DNA from 2 places in the Rothia sp. P7208 genome. Region 1 is predicted to be linked to the other one. Evidence: riboswitches for the same ligand, from Rfam matches in the RefSeq annotation. Region 1 holds a riboswitch; the other holds the start of a gene.
The links. Region 1 has a riboswitch for S-adenosylmethionine ahead of ACN084_RS06320 (LLM class flavin-dependent oxidoreductase). Riboswitches for the same ligand answer to the same signal wherever they lie in the genome.
Positions count from the first base shown of each region.

Region 2: it holds a riboswitch for S-adenosylmethionine, as region 1 does, so the genes downstream of both, ACN084_RS07610 (nuclease PIN) here and ACN084_RS06320 (LLM class flavin-dependent oxidoreductase) in region 1, are expected to answer to the same signal.

Region 1 covers NZ_JBLXXW010000005.1:94,350-98,777, reverse strand. Annotated here, with positions in the region: gene ACN084_RS06325 (AMP-binding protein) at 1-2,016, opposite strand, end outside; SAM riboswitch class I at 2,022-2,110, opposite strand; SAM riboswitch class IV at 2,286-2,398, shown strand; gene ACN084_RS06320 (LLM class flavin-dependent oxidoreductase) at 2,498-3,994, shown strand; gene cls (cardiolipin synthase) at 4,074-4,428, opposite strand, start outside.
Region 2 covers NZ_JBLXXW010000008.1:77,654-82,081, reverse strand. Annotated here, with positions in the region: gene ACN084_RS07620 (DUF6350 family protein) at 1-1,775, opposite strand, end outside; gene ACN084_RS07615 (plasmid stabilization protein) at 1,960-2,409, opposite strand; gene ACN084_RS07610 (nuclease PIN) at 2,406-2,600, opposite strand; SAM riboswitch class IV at 2,632-2,760, opposite strand; gene ACN084_RS07605 (SNF2-related protein) at 2,906-4,428, shown strand, end outside.

The DNA.
Region 1 (4,428 bases):
AGACAACAAACGACGAGTAATCTTCCCCGAACGAGTCTTAGGAATCTCAGCAACCGCCACCACATCTTTAGGCTTTGCAATAGGGCCAATCTCAGAACGAATATGCAACTCCAACACCTCACGTAGCTCAGAAGAAGACAACGCCTTACCCTCATCACTAAGTGTCACAAAAGCTACTGCTTGATGCCCCGTCAACTCATCCTCAACAGGACAAACACCAGCCTCAACCACAGCCTCATGACGCACTAAAGCTGACTCAATTTCAATTGTCGAAAGACGATGCCCCGAAATATTAATAACATCATCAATCCTGCCCAGAATATAAATATCCCCGTCCTCATCTTGCTTTGCGCCATCTCCAGCCAAAAACCAGCCACGCTCCCCATAATGTCTCCAATAAGAATCAAGATAACGCTGAGGATTTTTCCACACAGTACGAGCCATCGACGGGCCCACTTTATCAACCACAATGAACCCTTGAGCCCCCGTCTGAACCGGCTCACCATGCTCATCAACAACACGCACAGAAACCCCCGGAATAGCACGAGTAGCACAACCTGGTTTGACAGCTATACCTGGAGTACCCTGCTCAAAAGTCCCCTCAGGCGCAAACTGAGGATCATGCGGACGAGGAGAACAGATCGTTGAACCCGTCTCAGACTGCCACCACGTATCAATAAAGGAAGCACGACCAGAACCAATATGCTCACGTAACCAATACCAAGCTTGTGGATTAATCGACTCACCCACAGAACCCAAAAGACGAACCGACGAAAAATCATATTTTCCCGACTCTGGGCCATGCGGGAAAGCCCCCATCAACGAACGAATCAACGTTGGCGCCGTGTAATAGTTTGTGACACCATAGCGTTCAATCACTTCAAAATGCCGTTCAAAAGTAGGAGTATCAGGTGTACCTTCAAAAATTACTTGACTCACGCCATTGACCAACGGCCCATATATCTCATAAGTATGAGCTGTCACCCACGCCAAATCGGCTGTACACCAATGAACAGTATCCGCAACTTTTTGCCAATCATTACGAGTAGCTAACTCATCAGGACGAAGCACACCATCAGCATCAACAACATCAGGCAACAAATCATAAAGTAACGCATGAGAATACGCCGTCTGCGTCAAATACCCGCCCATAGTATGAACAAGACCCTTAGGTTGGCCCGTTGTCCCCGACGTATAAATAATAAATAACGGATCTTCAGCATCATGCAATGGGTAATCATGCGTATCTGGAACACCCTCAATCAAATCGTGATACCAAACATCTCGCCCCAAACACCACGGAACACTCTGTCTTTCCTGCTCGGTAGCTGAGGTACGGTTCACCACCACCACATGCTCAATATTATTCTCAGACGAACACGCCTCATCCGCTATCGACTTGACCGGAACAACCTTACCCCGACGATTCTGACCATCAGTTGTAATTAATACCTTGGCACCAGTATCCTCTACCCGAAACTTCAAAGCCTCCGCCGAAAAACCACCAAAAACAAGAGAATGAATCGCCCCAATACGCGCACAGGCAAGAGCAAAAATAATAGTTTCAGGAATCACCGGCAAATAAACAACAACACGATCACCCTTAACCACACCCAAACGCTCTAAACCATGTGCCGCCTGAGCCACACGGCGTTGCAACTGAGCATAAGTGATAGCTTCACGATCACCAGGTTCACCCTCAAAGAAAAGCGCAACCTTGTCGCCAAAACCTTGCTCTACATGCCTATCCACACAGTTATAGGCAACGTTGAGCTGACCACCCTCAAACCACTTAATCGTTGGAACAGAAAATTCTTGAACACCATCTTCACGAACGTCTACTAAACGAGGAGGAATAAACTCATGCGTTTTATCCTCATCCCATAGCTTCCCCCAACTAAGACGTTCTCGCGCCTGCCTTGCCCAAAAATCAATACGTTCTTGATCCGAAACATCTGCCGGATTCTGCACCTGATTTCGAGGGTCTGAATAAGAAAAAGACGAACAATACGACATCGATACTCCCATCGTTTCTGGCGTTAGCACCACCGCATAAGCGAGGTTGCTGCGACGTCTTAGAGCCAGGTCTCTCAGTCGCTCTGGATGGTTTAGACGAGTTCTACCGTAATACCTTCCGTACACATTCATCTAGACGTTACTTTCCATTGCCAGCAGATGAACACATGACGTTGCATAGAGTCATATTCCTTAGCGAACGTCACCCACCGCAATAAACACTGAAGCTCTTGGGTACCAAGAAGAACTTTTTATAAGCTAAACCCAGCGATCACGAGTTCCAACGTCAAGCTCTGGCTCGTTGGACGGCAACCCTCTTTCCGTAGCGGGGTGCCCCAGATGAAGATCCGGCTCAAAATAATCACAACGGCAAATACGGCGCCTATGCGTCGGGCATATCAACACCGAAAAATATGGTTTTCGACATGCCACGCCTCATAGAGGAGGGCTCTCTCCTCTAAGAACGCAAAGGAAAAAACTTATGGCAACTCATACCGCCACGACAGAACAACCCACTACGACACCGTCTTCTTCTAAAAAACGTATCGTTGTCAATGCGTTTGATATGACAACAACAAGCCACCAAAGCTTCGGCTTATGGCGTCACCCGCGCTCGCGAGCCGATGAATATAACACCATTAAATATTGGACAGATTTAGCTCAAGTGTGCGAAAAAGGGCTTTTTGACGCGGTCTTTATCGCTGATGTGGTGGGCGTATACGACGTATATAAGGATTCTGTTGCACCCGTACTTCGTGATGGTGCACAGGTACCGGTAGGTGACCCGTTCTTACAGATTTCGGCGATGGCAGCAGTCACGGAACATCTTGGTTTTGGAGTGACAGCTGCCGTGACGTATAACCAGCCTTATACTTTGGCTCGTTCTTATGCGACGTTAGATCATTTAACGGGTGGTCGTGTTGGTTTTAACGTGGTGACTTCTTATCTTCAATCTGCGGCAGAGAATCAGGGGCTTGCCGGTCAGATTGAGCATGATGAACGATACGAAATTGCCGACGAGTTTCTCGACGTCTGTTATAAGTTGTGGGAAGGCTCTTGGGAAGACGGAGCGGTGCTACGTGACCGTCAGCGCGGGATTTTCGCAGATCCTGAGAAAATTCATCCTATCTTGCATCAAGGCAAGTATTTTCAAGTTCCTGGAATTTCTTTGACGGAACCATCTACTCAACGTACTCCCGTTATTTTTCAGGCTGGTGCGTCTTCTCGCGGTCAGGCTTTTTCGGGGAAACATGCCGAAGCAATTTTTATTTCTGCGTTACGTCCAGATTTGACCAGACACGTGACCTCTCGTATCCGCGATGAGGCTGAACGTGCCGGTCGGCGTCGTGATGATGTGAAGATTCTTGCCATGCTTTCGGTGGTAGTCGACGAGACAGACGAGAAAGCACAGCAGAAGTATCAGGATTATTTAAAATATGTGGATGTAGAGTCTTCTCAAGGAATTATTGGTGGTTGGTCTGGTGTTGATCTTTCAGCATTTGATGAGGACGAGATTCTTGAGTATGTCAAGACGGAATCCATTCAATCCTTTTTGACACCTTTTACCTTGCAGTCTCAGACGACGAAGTGGACTCGTGCTGATATTGCTCGTCATTGCGCTATCGGTGGTATGGGTGATGTAATTGTTGGCTCTGCTCAGACTGTTGCCGATGAGTTGGAGCGCTGGATTGACGAGGGAGATTTAGATGGTATCAACCTTGCCTACCATGTATCTCCTGGCTCTTTTGAAGATTTTGTGGAGTTTGTTGTTCCTGAGCTTCAAAAGCGTGGCCGGTATCGCACAGAGTATGAGGGGAATACATTGCGTGAGAATCTTTTTGGTGTGGGGCATACACGTGTGAATGAGCGTCATCCTGCGGCAGCATATCGTGGCGCTTTTGCTGGTGGTCCTAATGCTGCTGACACTCCTGCCCGTCAGTTTTTGAGCTTGGCTCAGAATCAGGCAGAGCGTTTATAAGAGTTTTTCTTCTGGTAATGATTCGCAATGTTAGGGTTCTCTTTGGTGTAGGGGGTATATCAGAGAGAACCCTAATCTTTTAAAGGAGCGATGACCAGAGCCTACAGATATTTTCTACGACCTTGATACGGTTGGGGCGGGCAACCCATTCGTCGTATCGGAGGGTTTTGCATTGAGAGATGTATTCTTCAGAGATGCTTTCTAACTCTTTAACCATTCCTGTATCGACGATGAAGGTGGATACTTCGAGGTTGAGCGCAAATGAGCGCGGATCCATGTTTGATGATCCAATGAAGGTGAGATGGTCATCTACAAACATGTATTTTGAGTGCAATACGGTTGGCCCGGGATATTGTTTGATGTTGACTCCGGCGTGGAGAAGTTTCTCGTAGTAGGAGCGTTGAGCCATATTGGGTAGGAACTGGTCTCCTTTT
Region 2 (4,428 bases), on a different contig from region 1:
TTCGACGAAGAACGACGTCGAGTTTTTGGACGGCGTATGACTCGCCCATGTTTAAAGTGAGTGAGGGTTTTCCCTTCAGAGGAATCCTTATCTCCAGTTACCTTATCGGTTGCAGTATCATTTTTTTGTTTCGATACGTCATCTTCAGTTGACGAAGCCTCTGCCTGAGCCTCGAGGTGTTCCTCTTCGAGATCAGAAAACAATCGTAAGTTTTGGGCTACGACAGATTCAAAATCAGCAGTTTTTTTCTCCTCTTTTTGAGCCACCTCAGATAGCGTCGTATCCGATAACGGTTCATCAGCGTCTTCTAAGAGACGACGCACAGCCTCTGAAGAAGGCTTATTGGTTTCATCATGCTGTTCTTCAACTTCTGCGATAGCAGAATTCTGACGAGAGTTCCGACGTTGCGCTTTTTTCTGCTCGCGGGCAAGACGTTTACGACGACGGCGCTCTTCACGGTCGTTCTTTAGCTCAGAGAAACGCTCAAGCTCAGTAATAGCGCCACGATGGAAGATAGGAGCCGTCACCGATCCCATCATCACGCCACAAGCAATCCAACCGGCAGATAAAGCACCAAATAATAAAGCATCTGGCCCTAAATCAGTAAAACGTCCCATACCAAGAGAACCGCGCGATGCCCAACCGCATAACGCCAAAATGATGCCGGCAGGAATAGAAACAAAGATAGCTAAGGCAAAAGTTGATAGTGGCAAAGAAATCCAGCGGAAAGGAATTTTCAGAGAAAGCCACTCATCAAGGTGGTCTTCACCGGCACGGAAGAACCACCAGCCAGCAACAATACCGCACAGCACAGGAACCGCAATAGCAATATAGTTCCACGGTTCATTGACCGTTGGTAAGGCACCCAGAAGAGGGAAAGCGGGGAGCACACCAGTAGAGTGTTCAAAGAAGTTTACGGAGGTATGTTCTCCCAATGAGAAACCAGCTCCGACACTCCAAGACATCGCCCAAAAAACTACGTTAGGGATAACACCAAGCTGTAAAAAGGTCAAAGCAGTATCGCCGATGGCACCAGCATCAAGCAATTGATAAATTGTTACGACATCGCTCCAATGCCAGAGCAAAGACAAGCTCAGTAATAGCCCTCCACAGCCAATAAACGCAAGAACTGCCACGATTGATGCGCGAAGAACCGTCCAAACATAAGAACCCGCCCAACGTGAGTACTGGCTAAACTGAGCAACCCATTCGGCAGCGTTAACACCGATCATTCTCGCCAAAGAACGAGACTCGTACCAGCCACCAAGAATAAGCCCTGATAAAACGACCCAACACGGTACAAGTGCAGAAGCTACAGGATACGCTACCGCAGTAGTATCTGTTGTCAAAAGGCTCAAACCCCCAGCACAGGCACTATAAGTGATAGCTCCGGTTAATGTTGGTATCCAGAATTGTCCCTCACGAGATGCTTGAGCTAAGACTCGTCCTGAACGGAAACATAACCATAAGGGTATCAGCGTTAAGCCCAACGGGATAAAGCTCATCGTCCCTTGAATATCGGGGGTGTCTCCATACGGGGCAGAGATGTTCAGATGAAGAGGAACCCCGTGGATTAGAAGCCACATTTGGCTAACTAAAACTGCCATAGCGTAGAGGTCACGCTGTTCAAAACCGCCGGTAAACCATACGGCACCCAGTAGTAGCACTACAGCAAAGCAAGAGTAGAAGGCAGTACGGAAGAGTTCGACAACACCCTGTAGCCAGAGGGGCATCGGTATCGAACGTTGTTGAGGTTTCATCACGCTGGTTTTCATCGTCTTTTATCTTGTCATGAACTCTATTGAACTCTGAAGTTCACACAGCTTTTCTAATCCAAATGAGACATAAACCAAGGATTTTCTTCACCGCGTGCACCCCACTGAACCATACCATGTATGCCGGTCAAGACGCTAAGCTCATCACAGCCTACGTCTTAAGGTCACGTAAAAGACACAGGGTTTATAGTCCTCGCGCGGCGTTTTCGTGCAGCGGATTAACGGCAGGGACTCCCCAGCGACGATAAATATCTGCTTTAGAAGAAACTATTTCTAGCTGATGCACTTCAGCGGTAGCAGCCATGAGCCCTTCAAGTGCGGCGGTAGGCAATGGCGTATAAGGGCCTTCTGGTGAGGGGCGTTCTTCAGCACGAATTTGGCGACCGGCCCATGCCAAAGATACGTTCGTATCAACGTCGAGAACCTGCCCGCTAAAACGTTCGAGAAGTTCGTTAACCCACCGCTCTGTTTCAGGGTAGGGGTAAAGCCCTTTAAGTTCGCCTAGGCTAAGTGCTGATATGTACATCACCATATATGAGCGACGGCGAAGAAACGCAACGACCTGCGGATGTGGTGTGGCTTTGCGAATCTCTGCTAGTACATCAGAGTCTAGAAGTAGTCCTCTTATACTCATGCTGCTTGTAAGATACCGTATTCCTGGTTAGGGATACCGTGCGGATTAGGAGAAAGCAAAAAGTTAAGAAACTCAGAACGCTCATGGGAAATACGAGTGTAATCTTGAATGCTTACGGCAGCGTAACCGCCACGAGTTTGAGCAGAAGAAACAGGTTGAATATTGTGCTGAGGGCGAGCGGTGTTGTGCATGATACAACTGCGCTGAATGCGCTTTCCTTTCGAAGTGCTCTTGTCCGTACCAGCCTGCGTACTATGACGCGAATACGAACCGCTTCGTCATCCGAGCCACCCGTGAACATGGGGTTGGCGTTCAACTAAAGTCGGAGCTTATCAGTTGAAACTCTTGAAGCTGAATCCAGAATAACGCAACCACCACAAAAAACAAAGAGCACAACCCAAAATATTTGAGAGATTTAGGCTACACCAGCTTTAGTGAAAGCTCATCCGGTAACCTAGAACATATATGCACCTTGCCAGCAGAGGATACAACCACCGTGAATGCACCATCAGCTTTCCCCAGAATCCCCGTCAGCGCAGCAAAAATTATCCAGCAAGTAGGACACCGCACCTACCTCCGCGGAAAACAATACATGCAAGAAGGCAAAGTCGCCCGATACTCCTACGACGCCCAAGCACACATCCTGACAGGAACAACCTACGGCGACGCAACAGACCCATACCTCAGCAAAATTGTCTTCCCCGCAAAACAGGTTGAAGGATCCCTCGCCTTCTCCGCACGATGCACCTGCCCAGTACGCACCGACTGCAAACACTCCGTAGCCATCATGCTCACCGCCATCGAAAGAGCCGAAAAAGTTAGCAAAGCCCAAAGCTCCACTCAACGCGTCACAGACGGACTCAGCGAAGAACAGCTCAAACAACACGGAATCACCACTGCACAAGAGCTAGCAGAACAACAAAAAATGTCGACATGGCGCAGAACGCTGTCACAAACACTGGCGCAGCATCACCGGATACCCTACGAAAATAACAGCAATACCGTCGCCGCTCTCGACCTCAAAATGCACGTCAACTCCCGCTTCGCACTCGGTAGCGGTCAACACAAAACACCACGTATCACCCTACAAGCACGCCCACTCGTCCAAGGTAAAAACAACCGATGGATTAAAGACGGCATCAACTGGGAACACTTCCAAAAAGATCACACCGGAAAGACAAGTAGCCACGCCCTCCGACCCCAACACGAACGATGGTTGCGAGAGTTCTACTCCATCATCAGACCTTGGCAATCAGCGTACACTTCCCACCGCGATTGGGTAACACTTTCTACTGTTAACTCTTCCCTACTATGGAAAGTACTCAAAAAAGCAGAAAAAATAGCACTGCCCATCCTGCTAGAGGGAACACCCATCACTACGGCGCACACCGAAGAAGCCACGCTAAAAGCAGAACTTTACAGCTACAAAGACGGTCTACGCATCACACCTACACTCACCGCAGGAGAAAACGCCTTCCCCGCATACTACTGCCACCCAATAGGCCAGCCCCGCAACGGATTCATTGCCCTCGGACACAAAGCACAAGAACACTACAAAGCCACAGCACAAGCTGAACATTGGGAAACAACCCTACCTAGCGCCATCAATCCAACACGTCTCAACGACCAATACGCCGCAGCCGACCTTATTTTCATTCCCCTGAAAGAAACACTCAACGGCGCAGCAGAAACCCTTATCCGAGAAGAACATATCGAAATCCCCTCACAAGATATCAATAGTTTCTATCAAGAGTTCTACCCATATCTCACACGCAATATCAGCTTCTGCACCAACGACGCAACGATACAACCACCCCAAGTACAACAACCAGAGCTGATTCTTCACGTCTACTTCGACAGCGAACAAACACCCCACGCCCACACCCGCTGGGAATGGGAATACCCTAAAGACCCGCTCAAGAACACACGAGATGAAAGCAACCTCGAATACTTCCCAGTACAGAGCACCTTATTAGACATCTATGAACAGCGCGATAAAAACTACGAAAATACAATCCT